Regions from separate parts of the Blautia sp. CGZ-1-C1 genome, predicted to be linked through region 1. Evidence: riboswitches for the same ligand, from Rfam matches in the RefSeq annotation. Region 1 holds a riboswitch; the other holds the start of a gene.
The links. A riboswitch is a leader RNA that binds a small molecule or an ion and turns the genes downstream of it on or off. The one in region 1 is predicted to bind thiamine pyrophosphate.
Positions count from the first base shown of each region.

Region 2: another riboswitch for thiamine pyrophosphate. It lies ahead of thiW (energy coupling factor transporter S component ThiW); the one in region 1 lies ahead of thiS (sulfur carrier protein ThiS).

Region 1 covers NZ_JBWLUT010000061.1:24,184-32,023, forward strand. Annotated here, with positions in the region: gene thiC (phosphomethylpyrimidine synthase ThiC) at 1-264, shown strand, start outside; gene AC058W_RS04555 (thiamine phosphate synthase) at 533-1,117, opposite strand; gene thiH (2-iminoacetate synthase ThiH) at 1,098-2,342, opposite strand; gene AC058W_RS04565 (thiazole synthase) at 2,397-3,200, opposite strand; gene thiS (sulfur carrier protein ThiS) at 3,308-3,511, opposite strand; TPP riboswitch at 3,857-3,965, opposite strand; gene AC058W_RS04575 (DUF6320 domain-containing protein) at 4,003-5,823, opposite strand; gene AC058W_RS04580 (alpha/beta hydrolase) at 5,876-6,811, opposite strand; gene AC058W_RS04585 (histidine phosphatase family protein) at 6,856-7,587, opposite strand.
Region 2 covers NZ_JBWLUT010000171.1:4,372-12,211, reverse strand. Annotated here, with positions in the region: gene AC058W_RS15710 (ABC transporter permease) at 1-525, opposite strand, end outside; gene AC058W_RS15705 (sugar ABC transporter ATP-binding protein) at 518-2,026, opposite strand; gene AC058W_RS15700 (aldose epimerase family protein) at 2,415-3,665, shown strand; gene AC058W_RS15695 (GxxExxY protein) at 3,783-5,366, opposite strand; TPP riboswitch at 5,539-5,642, shown strand; gene thiW (energy coupling factor transporter S component ThiW) at 5,702-6,289, shown strand; gene thiM (hydroxyethylthiazole kinase) at 6,219-7,010, shown strand; gene AC058W_RS15680 (MATE family efflux transporter) at 7,289-7,840, opposite strand, start outside.

The DNA.
Region 1 (7,840 bases):
GCTAAAATCGCAGCCCATGCAGCTGATATTGCAAAAGGAATTCCTGGTGCTGCCGATTGGGATTACAAGATGAGCGAAGCCAGAAAACGCCTTGACTGGGAAGAAATGTTCAAACTCAGCATGGATCCGGAGAAAGCAAGACGCTATCGTGCAGAAGCAAAGCCGGAAAAAGAAGATACCTGCAGTATGTGTGGTAACTTCTGTGCTGTAAAGAATACAAATCGTATTCTGGATGGAGAAATCGTTACTATTTTTGATGAATGATTCCTTCTTTTATCAGGAGGGGCTTGTACCCCTCCTGATAAAAGCCACATTTTCGAATTACTTTATTCATTAGTAATCGTCGAATAAATGTGGCTTTTATATTTCTATACACGCATAATTATATCTGAAAAATCCTTATTTTTTATCCATATGATTTTCCGTTTATATCACAGAAATAGTCCAAAACTAACACTCTCTTATTTAACCAGATCAAGTAAAATTTCTTCCATTTGTTTCAAATATTCATACAGCTTAATATGTTCTTTTACTATATTTTCATCATATCAGACATAATACACCCACCAGCAGCACCTCGTGCTATCACTTCAGATATCTGCTCTGTTCCTGGATGGATTCCACCTATTGCATACACCGGAATCGTCACAGAATCACAAACATCCCCAAGAAACTTCAGTCCTCTTGGCGGAAGTCCTTTTTTACAATTAGTTGTATAAATGTGACCGGCTGTAAGGTAAGTTGCACCCAATTTCTGTGCTTCCAGGGCATCTTCTACAGAATGAACTGAACATCCAATTCCCCGGAAATTCTCAAGTTTTCCTTGGTATTCTTTCAGAAGAAATAACGGAAGATGGATAAAAGGATGTTCCAGTTTTCTGGCTGTATTTATATAAGTATGAAGCATACAGGGAACATCATATTCCCGGCAGATGTTCAATATTTTCTCTGCCAGAAGAAGATATTCTTCCTCCGGCAGATCTTTTTCTCTCAGTATTATTGCTTTAGGATGACAATTACATACTCTTTCTATCTGCTCCGGAAAAGGACGTTCACACAGAGATCTGTTGGTCACCGCAATCACATTTTTATAAAAATCAGAGGTACACATAATCATTCATAACCGGCTGAAGATTATGATCCAGAAGCGCCTGATAAACCTCATTTACAGATCTTCCGTCAGAAATCTCAAACTGGTCATCTCCTTTATCTTCTATGTCTTCCACATGGCTTCCGATTCCTGTACTTACGCCAGCTGATATCTTTGTTGCCGCGATACTTACCAGATTATCTCTCACACGCTCGCATTCCCTTGTAGAAACAGTAATGCTTGCAAATGGCATAAATAATCGATATGCACATACTACCTGAAGCAGCTGTGGCTCATGTACATCCATCGGATTGATTCTGTCATTATTAATGATCGGGCGAAGTCTCGGGCAGGAGAAAGCAATCTCTGCATGAGGGTATTTTCGCTGGAGCAGCCATGCATGATATCCCGTTGCAAAGGCATCTTTCCGGAAATCATCAAGTCCCAGAAGTGCTGCAAATCCTACGCCTCGCATTCCACCTTTTAATGCACGTTCCTGCGCATTCAGACGGTATGGAAAAATACGTTTATGTCCTGCCAGATGCAGAGTCTCATACTTATCGGAATTATATGTTTCCTGAAAAACAGTTACATAATCTGCTCCGCATTCATGCAGATACGCATACTCATCAGAGTTCATCGGATATACTTCGAGACCAATAACTTTGAAATATTTTCTTGCAATCTTACATGCTTCTCCAATATATTTTACGTCCGATTTCGCTCTGCTTTCTCCTGTCAGAATCAGAATTTCCTGTAGTCCTGTCTTTGCAATTGCAGCCATTTCTTTATCGATTTCTTCTTCATTTAACTGTGCCCTGCGAATCTTATTATGGCAGTTAAATCCACAATAAATACAATAATTTTCGCAGTAATTAGCGATATAAATCGGTGTAAACATATATACACTGTTTCCAAAATGTTTTCTTGTTTCTATCTGTGCTGCCTGTGCAATCTCTTCCAGCAACGGCAATGCTGCCGGAGAAAGCAATGCCTGAAAATCTTCCAAAGTACGGTTATCATGCGCCAATGCCCTGCGCACATCTGCTTCTGTATATTTATCATAATCATATTCCTGCATTGCGGAGATTACCTGCTCCATTACATCTGACTCTTCCAGAACTTCCATTCCAGGAAGATATTTCATATGATCGATTCTGTTTTTTTTCATGTCCTCCAGAATCACTTCATTTACAATACTTTCATTAAAATGTTCCCCGTGTTCTGGAATTGTTTTTGTTTCTGCTTCCATCTTATATTTCCTCCAAATTTATGTAATATGTTATATATACTAAATAAAAATATCTTAATCATGAAGGAATCCCGTCAGCGGAGAAGATGCACTGCCGCCTTTGTCTAATGTACGGCCAAGACCAGACAGATAAGCACTTCTTCCTGCTTCAATAGCTTTCTTAAATGCTTCTGCCATCACCTGTACATCCCCGGCTGTTGCAATCGCAGTATTTGCCATTACTGCTGAAGCTCCCATCTCCATGGCTTCGCACGCCTGGGAAGGTCTTCCGATTCCTGCATCTACAATGATTGGAAGGTCAATCTCATCAATCAGAATCTGTATAAATTCTTTTGTGCAGAGACCTTTATTTGATCCAATCGGAGAACCCAGCGGCATGATACAGGCTGCTCCTGCGTTTACCAGATCTCTTGCAACATTTAAATCAGGATACATATATGGCATTACCACAAAGCCTTCTTTTGCAAGAATCTCTGTTGCTTTGATTGTCTCATAATTATCCGGAAGAAGATATTTAGAATCATGCATAACTTCAATCTTTACGAAATCTCCGCATCCGATCTCTCTTGATAATCTGGCGATACGGACTGCCTCCTGTGCATTTCTTGCTCCTGATGTGTTCGGAAGCAAGGTCACATTCTTTGGAATATAATCCAGAATATTTGCAAGTCCGCCTTCATTTGCGCGACGTAAAGCCAGTGTAATAATCTGTGCATCTGCTTTTTCGATACATGCTTTCACCAGATCCAGTGAAAATTTACCTGATCCCAGAATAAAACGGGAGGTAAATTCATGTCCTCCTAAAACTAATTTGTCCTCGTATTTCTTTTCATTATTTGTGTTTGCAATTGTACTCATTATTTATGTCCTTCTTTCCTGAAATATCATAGTTGTTTAACCGAATCAAGTAAGTCCCCTGCGGAGGTTGCGAAGAGCAATAAGCAGTGGGTGGGGACTTACTTGTATCAGCAGCTTCCGCCACCCATAAAGCTTACTATTTCCATTACGTCTCCATCCTTCAAAACAGTGCTCACATACTCTGTTTTTGGCAGAATTTCTTCATTTAACTCTACTGCGATCTGACTGATCACATATCCATTCTGTTCCAGATATTCTTTCACAGAAAATACACCCGGCAGTTCTTTTTTCGTTCCGTTTACTGTAAACATGTTCCTCTCCTTTCCCGGAAATAAATGGGAGTAAAACAGACATTTTTCCATATTTTCATATCAACGAAACAATATGGAAGAATTTCCAATAGTATAAAAAAGGAGTCCACAAAAGAATGTACCCGCGGTGGTGCACCCCTTCATGAACTCTGTTCACTCTCATTTTTCCAATATTCAATTCAAGTCTACCAACAAGTTGTTTTCTCTTGTTGATACACTATAGCAATTCCACAAAATAATGCAAATTGCTGTAGTTACTGTTCATTTTATATTCGGTAACTACTCCTGTTTCAGATAGATATCATATAGCCACATAAAAAAGGAGATACCAAAGTATCTCCCGTAAATTCACTATCATATACGTTCCTACGTTGGCATTATCCAAATCAGGTATAAGGGTCGAAGTTGATGACTTCCTCTCAGCCTGCTGTCACAAGCTCCCCTGTTCTTTTACAGTAATAAAGTATAATATTTTGCAGTCTACATGTCAACTACATTCTAAGTTTTTTATGAAACTCCTGCAGAGTATCTTTGAGACAGAAAATAAATAATGCCGCCACAGTGAGAAAACTAATCCCCGCACAGACAACCGAAGGATATACCAATCTCACAATTCCCGTCCATACAAGAACTATTGGAATCAGTCCCGCAACACCTGCCTGAACAAGATAAAACAGGTATTCTTCCCGTTCCAGACGGTTCACTTTTGCAATTACAGGAATGGAAAACTGTACCGCCAATGCCCCAAAAGGAAGAACAAAATCTACAGACCAGCCTCTCCATCCGATAAACCAATCCCAAAAAATTGCTATCACAGATATGATCAATAGCTGCCACATTTCATTCTTAAGAATGTTCCTTCTTTTAAAATATGCTACCATAACTACCAGCCAGGCACAGGCACATCCCGCACCTGCAAACCAGAACCAGTTTAACATACCGGCGGTCATAAAATTAATCATCCCACAGGCCACCGCTATCGCCAGACACAGAAAACTGAAAGTCTGAACAATTCTCTGGTTCTCTTTCTTCTCCAGTTTCTGTTTCTCTCCATATCCTGGAAATTCATTCTTCAGTTCCCGATGAGCAACTTGTTCTTCACCAAGCATTCTCTGAAAATTTCTCTGAATACTGTCATCCGGTATCTTGGAAGTAAATCCCAGAACCATTTCATCTCCATAAGAACAGGAACATATCTGGAGTGAATTGGGACTGGCAAATATCCCAAAATGCTGAATGTATTCTTTATACTCTTCCGGAAGACGGATAATACCAATATTAGAATAAACTGCAGTAATACTTCTGCTTCCCAGATTAGCGCCTATCATCAGGAAATATTTCTTAATCTCCAGCGGAACAGCTCTCACAAAAGGATTCTTTTCGATTCTTACATAGCCATTCATATGCATGGCAATTTTATCTTTCACAAGTTCCTGCTCAAACTGCCTTTTTACATCTGCTACTACTTCTTCAAAGGTTGTTGTTTCTGAAAATGTATATCCGACTTCAATCCAGCCAAAGAAGTTTGTCATGGACTGAGATGGAAAATAATTTCTCAGATTCACCGGTATCATTAATGTTACCGGTCGTTTCTGCTGGTTTTTCGGAATTTCTTCTCTGATAGAACATAACATCATTGCAGTTAACAATACTGTGATAGAAGCACCATAAGAACGCGCCTTCTGATGAATATCCTTCACCGAAAGAACCACCTCTGTGATATGCATATCTGAATGAACCAACTTCTCACCTTTCAGCTTCACTGCTGTCTCTTTCTTCTCTTTATTCTTTGGCATATCGGAAGAATAATACTGCGAAAAACTGTCCTCTTCTTTATCTCCATGAGTGACTTCTTCTGCATTTTCTATTCGCGGAATATCGTCCTGCGGATGAGCCAGAATAAGATAATTCTGCACCAATTCCTGCAAAAAATGCATTGCTCCGGTGCCGTCTGTCAATGCATGAAACACCTCGAAGTTAATCCTGTCTTTATCATAAGTCACCTGAAATAAAAGAGATTTTTTATCCGGAATATACAGGCGGCTGCATGGCGGTTCTGTCTCCTGTTTTACAACCGCTCTGATATCTCTGTGTTCCAGATAAAACCAGAACAATCCTTTTCGCAAAACCGCCTGAAATAATGGATATTTCTCCATTGTCTGATCCAGCGCGGATTGAAGAATTTCTCCGTCGACCTTTTCTTTTAACTGACAGTAAAAACGAAATACTCTGGTATCATTTTTTCCGCTTACCAGTGGAAATGCCAGTGCTGCATTATCCAGTTTTCTCCATTTTGAATATCCTGTATCCATAGTTTTCCTGCTTTCTTTCTCATTATCCTCTTTCGTCACTTACTTAATTCGATTAAAGGATTTTCTCATAACTTTTATTCAAAAATCCATTAATATACTGGAAGCTTTCCTGTACATGCAGAAACTTAATCCCCAGTGCAAAAAATCCATGAAACGCTCCGTGAATTCTATAAACTTCCACATGATTTCCTGCCGCCTGAAGCTTTCTTCCATATACTTCCCCTTCGTCTCTGAGAGGATCATATTCTGCTGTAAGAATTAATGTTTCCGGCAGATTTCTCAGATTTTTTTCAAGAATCGGCGCAAAGTATGGGTTCTGTCTGTCCTCTGCTGTCCTTTGATAAAGAGTAAGGTAATCCTCCATTTTTACCGCTGTCAGCAGATAATCACTGCCATTTTCATGTACTGATCTGTATGGTGATTCCTCTGTATAACAGTTTCCCAATGCCGGATAGATAAGTATCTGCCGACGCGGTGTAAACTCACCTCTGTCTCTCGCCATCAGACACACTGCCGCAGTCAGATTTCCACCCGCACTGTCACCGATGATCGTAATCTTCTCGGGGTCTGTATTCAGAATCAGCTGGTTCATATAAAGCGCTTTTGCCGCAGCATAACAATCCTCCAATGGAATCGGAAATTTATGTTCCGGCGCCAGCCTGTATTCTACGGAAACCACGATATGTGCAGTTGCCTGAGCCATTCTGGAGCAGACACGATCATAATTCTCTACACTCTCAGTTACCCAGCCTCCGCCATGGAAGAACAGCAGAATTGGAAAGGTATTTCCTTCCACAATCCCTGCCTGCATCGCTTCCTCCGTCGGAAAATACAATCTGATCGGTACTTCATAATCGTCATTATAAACTTTGGCATCCAGTTTTTTCAAAAAAATACGTGTGGCATCCAACTGTTTCAGGTCTGCCATTTTTCTGGAATTTTCTACCTCTATATTTCCATAGGAAAGTGTATGCAAAATTGCTTTCATTGTCTTTGATATCAATATTTTTATTTCCTTTCTACCATATATATTCAGTCGTGGCGCTCCTCTTTATTATCATATGTTTCACAAAATCTGGCAGCAAATGCCGGTGGTTCATCATGTGCATAAAGATGTGAAATATCACCAAATGCACTGATACGGAAGCTCGCAATTCCTTCTCTTCGCTCCTCGGTATTTATTGTTGTAACAGAACTTGGTGCAGCACAAAATCCATGCCACATCACCATCGGAGACACACTTAACAGATGGCTAAGTAACACACACTCCAACCCAAAATGGCAGAAAAATACCAGTGTATCATTATTTGCCTTCTCAGCTCTATAGTAATGTCCCTCCCGCACATATCCATGAGACGCCAGAAGTTCATCAAACTTTCCCGTCACATAGTCATAATAGCCTTTTGCATCCGCTTTCTGTAATCTTTCGTTTTCAAACCAGTGGTCATACTGATAAAATCGCTCGTCCTTCGTCCAGTCCTGCGGAAGCCAGTCCCATAAGATAATCTTTCGGTCTGTAACATCAGGACGGTCGATCAGAACGTCAAACTCTCTCAGCCAGTCACATTCTACAGCGGTGCGATTCATCTTTTTCAAGGTCAGAGAAGCGGTGTCTTTTGCTCTTCCAAGTGGAGAAACATAGAACTCTTTTACATCAAACTTTGACAATTTTTCTGAGAGATATTCTACCTCTTTCCATCCTTTCTCAGTAAGTGAATCAATCGAATAATCCGGATCTCCATGTCGTACGATTACTAATTTCATTTATATTTCCCTTTCTACAAAAAGACTCTTATTATATTATATATCAATTTTCATTGTATCTTTTATCTATAACTGATATATCATTATAATAAGAGTCTTACATATTCTATCTTATGTGTCAAGCACATGCATCTTAATATTGTTACTGTTTACACGCTACTATTCCGAAAGGTGTTTTTGCATCAATATGCCAAATTCCCGAGGCATACGGCACGAATTTATGCAATCAGTACAAATGTTGTACAGCGTTAAA
Region 2 (7,840 bases), on a different contig from region 1:
CCATACAGATACAGGAATCGTCAGTAATCTTGCTTTTCCGATTGTCAGATAAGCTTTATTACTGATAGATACTGGTTTACCATCACAGATAATGTAAGCAAATCCTCTCATAATGTTCTGTGTTACCAGAGTTGCAATGAATGCTTCCAGTTTAATCTTATTAACCATCCATGCATTAAAGAAACCTGTTGCCACACCGGCAAGTAAAACAACAGCTATTGTAAGAATAAACGGAACATTTTTTGAAAGTAACAATGCTGCCAGTGTTCCGCAGAAAGCTGCCAGAGAACCAGGTGACAGGTCGTTCTGTCCTGCAATGATCAGATATGTATGTCCAACCGCTACCAGACCGACCAGTGAAGCGGCAACCAGCAGGTTTACCATATTCGCCCATGTCAGAAAGTTCTTATTTAAAAATGTAAATAATGCAAATACAATAATGATCGCTGCTATCAAAATCAGCTTATCACCACCGATTTTATTTAAAATGCTTTTTTTCTCTTTTTTAGTTTCAATATTACTCATTTGCTTCCTCCCCCATCATTCCCAGGCTTAACAGCTTGTCTTCGGTAGCCTCTTCTCTCATTACCTCACCGGAAATACGTAAGGATTTCATAACAATAATTCTGTCTGAAAGTCCGATAACTTCCGGCATTTCTGAAGAAATAAGAATTACGCCGAGTCCCTGTTTTGCAAATTTACAGATCATACTGTAGAATTCTGATTTTGCACCTACGTCAATACCCTTCGTAGGCTCATCCAGGATCAGGACTTTCGGATTCGTTGCAATTCCTCTGGCAACAATACATTTCTGCTGATTACCACCGGAAAGCTCTACAATCTTTTTATCAGGGGATGGTGTTTTAACTTTAAACTCTCTGATTCCCCAGTCAGCTTCCTCCGCTTCTTTCTTCTTATCTATCACACCAAGTTTATTCGAATTCTTATCCATCAGTGCAATATTGATGTTTCCTGCAATACTCAGGTTACTTAGAATACCTTGCAGTTTACGGTCTTCAGGCACCAGTACGATACCGTTATCCATTGCTTCCTTCGGAGATCTGTTTACGATTTTTTTACCTTCCAGATAAACCTCACCGGTTTTCATTTTATCTGCGCCAATAATGGCTCTCATCAATTCTGTTCTTCCGGCTCCTACCAGACCTGAGAAACCAAGTACCTCTCCTTTATGAAGTACAAAGGAATTCTCTTTTACATAATCTGAAGATACGCCTTTAACTTCCAGAAGAACATCACCAATCTTATCGTTTCTGTCCAGGTTCTTAAAGATATCACCCAGATCACGTCCAACCATCATCTTGATCAGCTGCTGTTCCGGAACTTCTTTTGTAATTACTGTATCTACATAATGACCATCTTTAAAGATTGCTACTTTATCTGCAATCTGCTGAATTTCTTTCATTCGATGAGATACATAAATAATAATCTTGCCCTGAGCTTTCAGTTTCGCTATAACTTCAAAAAGGCTGTCAATCTCTGCATCACTTAAACTGGCTGTAGGTTCATCAAAACAGATAACTTTAAGATTTTCACGACTGTATGCCTTCATAATCTCTACCATCTGCTGATATGCAATGCTTAAATCTTTAACCTTGGTTGTCGGCGATATTGGAAGCCCAAAATCATCAATAATTTTCTGTGCCATCTGATTTGCTTTAGCTTTATCAATAATTCCAAATTTCTTTGATGGCATACGTCCCAGATAAATATTCTCAGCCACACTCAGTTCCAGCAGAATCTGGCGTTCCTGGTATATTACGCTGATTCCTTCCTGAATTGCTTCGTGGGGGGAACTGAAATGTTTCTGTACACCATCCAGAAGATATTCTCCATTTGTCGGTTGATAATCTCCATTAAGTACTTTCAGCAATGTGGATTTTCCGGCACCATTTTCTCCAAGAAATGCAAGTACCTCTCCGCCATATGCTTTGAAACATATATTATCCAGCGCTTTTACACCAGGGAAATACTTTGAGATATTTTTAAACTCGAGTACACTACTCATGTGCTTTCCCTCCTTCTCTTATCTGATTACCGTTCACTCTGTAACCAGTAACCTTATCTGAGTTTTATTATAGACGTGATGCTTCCGTATTGCATTACTTGAAATTGCTATGGAGTTTAAAAAAATTGCTATTTTTGTGTAGCTTGTTTATAATTTCACGAAATGATTTTCGTTTTTATACACTTTTTACATTTTATAGATTTATATTTTGTGCAATTATGTTTTCTTTATCTGTTTCTCCCTTGTTTTTTTTATCTTTCTCCGTCATTTTTATAACTGTCATTTTATTTTTTCTTGAAAAAATACTGTTTTTACGTTACAGTATGGCTATGTACCATAATAAAAAAGTACAATCTGAATTGTAATATGAAAGTGAGGAATATTTGATATGTTAATCAGTCAAAGTACTAAAAAATCACCATTTTCTGATATATGCAGGCAATATATCACTGTCAGACTGACCTGTAATGACGGTTTTTCTGTAACCTTATGCTCCATCGGAGCCTCCATACGTCAAATTCTTTTCCCTGCTTCTGATGGTGGCTTAAAAAATATTGCGCTTGCTTTTGATGAGGATACCGCTTATTTTTCCAATTCACTCTATGCCGGTGCCACACTTGCCCCATGCGCAGGACGTATTTCACATGGGAAACTTTCTATAAATGACAGCGTTTACTCTTTGTCTCTTAATGAAAATAATACTCATACTCTTCATGGTGGATCTCATAATGCATCTTTTAAAAACTGGGAACTTGTATCTGCTGAGATTGATACTAAAGATAACTTTGATAACAGGCTGATTTCTTCCGATAAATATTCCACTCACACTAATGCTACCGATGCCTTTTCTATCGAAACTACCACTGATATATGTCCCGCTCAACATAACCATACTTTAGTAGAAAGTGCTACTGTAGTTTTTAGAATCATATTAGAAGACGGTCTGGATGGATTTCCCGGAAAACGGGAAATAAAAGCCATCTATACACTAAAAGAAGATCATACTCTCACCTTACGATATGAGGCAATTTCTGATAAAGATACATATTTTAATATTTCAAACCATACATATTTCAACCTATCCGGTGATTACTCAAGTTCTGCATTAACTCATAAACTGCAAATTCAGGCAGACAAATATATATGCAATACACCTGAATTCATTCCTGAAAGCATTGTATCAGTTAAAAACACACCTTTTGATTTTCGTCGGTCCATATCACTTCTGGAACAGATGCAAGCATATCCGGACGATATACAGCTGAAACGAAACAAAGGATTTAATCACGAATTTATCCTAAACCATGATAGTCCAAATCATGATAAAAATGAAAGAATTACAATGCCGTTGTCTTCACCAAATACGCCTGACCTGACATGCACTTCCCCAGACAATTCCATTCAACTTCAGATTACATCTGACGCTCCTTGCGCAGTTATATACTCTGGAGGTTATTTTGAAAACGGAATAAAGCTGAAAGATAATCAACTCACAAGCCCAAGCTGTGCTCTTGCATTTGAATTTCAAAGTTACCTGGATGCCCCAGGCAATTTTGACTTTCCATATCACATTACAAAAGCAGGAGAATTATGGAACAGACAAATCTGCTATCGATTTCTGAATCCTTCTGGAATGTAATCAGAAGTATAAAGTAGCAAAATGCCTTGAATATAAGAGTATATATAATATATCCTCTCAAATTTTCAAGGCATTTTATTTCCAAATCTTTCTACATAAAACTTACCAAACCGACATCTACACCACAACCTCAAGAATCTTTTTCTCTTTGTATCTTATCTCATGAATCCCTGTCTTCTTCTGCTTATTAAAATTAAAGCTCAAAAGATATCCTCTCTCCTGCTTATAAGCTTCCAGATACTCAAACAACTGCTTTTCCCCACGTTTATTATACTCATCACCATGCCAGATTTTCAGCTCAATGATAAACTGCTTTCCCCTATAATCAACAATAATATCTGTTCTCTTATTATCTCGCGTTCTCGCCTCAATATAATAATTTCCTGTCCCATTAATGATTGGTTTTAAATACAGCAGGAATAATTTTCTTCCATTTTCCTCAATAAATTTCTGATCATTATCGGAATAAATTTCTTCAAAATGCTCATAAAATTTCTTCATAACCAGATCCATCTGAAGCATTCCGGAAATAATAAACTGATTCCGGTCAGAAACCGACGCCACATACATCGCATCATTAATTGCCATCTCAGCTAAGAACAAATCATACAACTGTGTCTCAAAAATTCTGTTAGAAATCGCAACAATTCCATGATTATCCTTAAGAAATCCAAATGTCACTCCCAGATCAATTAACGGAGTTTCTCTCTTAAACGGAAAACTTACTCCTGAGAACAAAATACTCTGCATCATCTCTTTCAATTTAGGATAATCCAGCAATTTCTTCGTCATATCATCAAACAATGTGTTTGGCTCTTTTAATAACAATTTCACTGCTGCCAGAACTCCCTCTTTTGTCCATACCAACACATTTGTCAAAAATTCATCCGTTCCCAAAATCCGCTCATCCATAATCTGGCACATCCGCGAAACCAGATACGGATAACCACTTGTATAATCATAAATCAGCTGGCTGATTTTCCGAATATCCATTCCCGTCTGATGATCCTGCTCATATTCATTCAGCATGCTTTCAATATCTTTAACTGAAAAGCTCATATCCAGGCGAAAATCTACCGCAATATTCCATGGACTGTTATACTTCGATTCCTCCTGTGGATGCAGTTTTAGTTTTAAAGTTTTTACATCATGCACACCTGCCAGAACCACTGACTGAAATGTAGAATCCTTCCCCTGCTGCCATTTCAGATATTTCTCTCTCAGCAGTCCGAGAAAAGAAAGAAAAATCTGATTATCAGAACTTTTATCCACTTCATCTATCATCAAAACTATCTTTTTTCCACATGATTTACACAATGATGTGATTTTCATTCCAAGCGAACGCATTGGAAACTTTTCAGAAAGAGGGCTGATCCAGTCATTTACCGTTTTCTCCGCAACATTCTGTTCCCGAAGACATTCTCCAATATCAAGCACCAGTCCTTCTGCCAGACTGGTCAAAGATTCAAAATATTCATCTGCCGCCTCGAAACTCAAACTCAATACCAGATAATCTTCCCTGAGTTTTCTTTCCAGTAAAAATAAAGTCGTTGTTTTCCCATACTGCCGCGCACGGTTTATCGTGAAGTATTGTCCTTGTTCGATGTAATCTTTTGTGATGCGGTCAATTCTGTCACTGATATCTACCATATAGTTTTTCTCTGGAACACAAGTTCCTGTAATGCAAAATTTTTTCGCCATGACCGTATCCTCCTGACCTAGTTTACAGACCAGACGGATATACACAATCCGTCTTCGCTACTTGTTTGATTTGATTAAATTGTAACACGAACCAAAACCGGTTACAATCATCTCTCATTGACTTTTCCATACTGTTGTGTTACCCTAACAGCAGTAAAAAAATTTGCATATGGATAATAACAACGGGAGCCTGTGTGACAGGCTGAGAGGAAGATATATCTTCGACCGCACCTGATATGGATAATGCCAGCGTAGGGAATGTATGAATGAATCGAAATCTGCCAGTGTATTATTCCGGCAGATTTTTTATATTCTACAACTTAAGGAGGTTCACAATGAACACAGACAGAGCAAAAACATTCCGAATGGTTATGCTCGCCATGATGGTTGCCATCGGCGTAGTCATTTCACCAATTCTGAGAATCGAGGGAATGTGCCCGACCGCACACCTGATCAACATCGTCTGTTCCGTACTTCTGGGACCATGGTATTCACTTCTGTGTGCCACTCTCATCGGAATTATCCGTATGATGTTTATGGGTATCCCACCACTGGCACTGACAGGTGCCGTATTCGGTGCATTTTTATCCGGTGTTTTCTACCGCGCATCCCATGGAAAAATCATCTGCGCAGTGATCGGTGAAATCTTCGGAACCGGTATTATCGGTTCTCTGGTTTCCTATCCTGTCATGGCATTTCTTATGGGAAGAAGTGGACTGAACGCATTCTTTTACACACCAATGTTTCTGGCAGCAACCTGCATGGGCGGTACCATCGCCTACTTCTTCCTGAAAGCATTAAGCCACTCAGGAATGCTTGCCAAATTTCAGCAAAGCCTTGGAGCAAAAGTATATGATCGAAAATCAGACAAGAACCAGACAACTCACCAGAGCAGCACAGCCGCTGATTCACTGCATCACTAATCCGATTTCTATCCATGACTGTGCCAATATCATCCTGGCGGCAGGAGGCCGCCCAATCATGGCAGAACACCCTGCGGAAGTAGCCGAAATCACCAGCCACGCGCAGGCACTGGCATTAAACCTCGGTAACATCACCGATGCCCGTATGGAGTCCATGCCGAAGTCCTTAAAAACTGCTGGCATCATTCACATTCCAGTCATGCTCGATCTGGTAGGAACTGCATGTAGCACTCTTCGCTATGAATTTGCGCAAAAACTTATGAACATTCATATGCCAGAACTTCTAAAAGGAAATATGTCCGAACTCCTTGCGATGTCCGGACAGACCGCTCACGCGATCGGTATCGACGCAGGTACACAGGATACGCTCACAGACGCCAACCGTTCCCACCTGCTGGAACTCTTCCAGGAAAAAGCAGCTCAGTGGAACACCACACTCCTTATTACCGGAAAAGAAGATATGGTTGTCTCAGCCGACAAATGTACATTCATTATGCGCGGCACTCCTGCCATGTCGCAGATTACCGGAACCGGATGTATGCTTGGAATGATCTGTGCTACTTATCTGGCAGTTACCGATCCGTTCACTGCTGCCGTATCTGCTGCTACAGAATTTGGCATTGCCGGGGAAAAAGCAGAAAAAAACAGCTCCGGTCCCGGAAGTTTCCAGGTGGAACTGTTCGATCAGTTTTATAATCTTACACAGCAGGATATTTTTTAGCCGAATCAAGTAAGTCTCTCCGAATAAACTGCATAACAGTTATTCCGTGTAAAACTATGTATCGAAAGCAGCTTAAAAATACCCTCCTATTAAAAAAGTCCTTCCAGATGCTTCAGATAAATTCTTATCTCATTAATCTCGGAAGGACTTTTTCTTTTACTAAAATAAAAAATTTCTTATTCTATATGCTTTTATAACAATCAATCGGATATTCGCCATCCGCTTTCGCTACTTGATTCGGTTAAACTCTTGCTATTCTATTATATTTCTTAAGTATCTTACGCCTCCGCTCCACGCATCTTCGCCAACTCTCTTCTGGCAAACACAATCGCCAGCACAAATGCCGCAGCATCAGCAATCGGACCTGCATACATCACGCCATCAATTCCCATAAATAACGGGAAGATAACAATCAATGGCAACAGGAAAATTACCTGTCGTGTCAGTGACATAACAATACCCAGCTTCGCCTTTCCAATAGATGTAAAGAATCCGGATGACATTGGCTGAATTCCATTTGCAAATGTCATAAACATAAAGATTTTCAGATAACGTTCCGCAAACTGGAAATACAGATCACTTCCTGTTCCAAAAATCCCCACAATCTGGTGTGGAAACAGCTGGAAACATAAAAAGAATATCGTTGCGATTACCGTACAGGCAGTTACAGAATAACAATACGCCTGTCGAACTCTGTCATATTTTTTCGCTCCGTAATTAAATCCCCAGATTGGCTGACTTCCCTGAGAAATTCCAATGCAGATAGCCATAAATACCTGATTTACCTTAGAAATAACTCCAACACACGCAATCGGAATATCACTTCCATA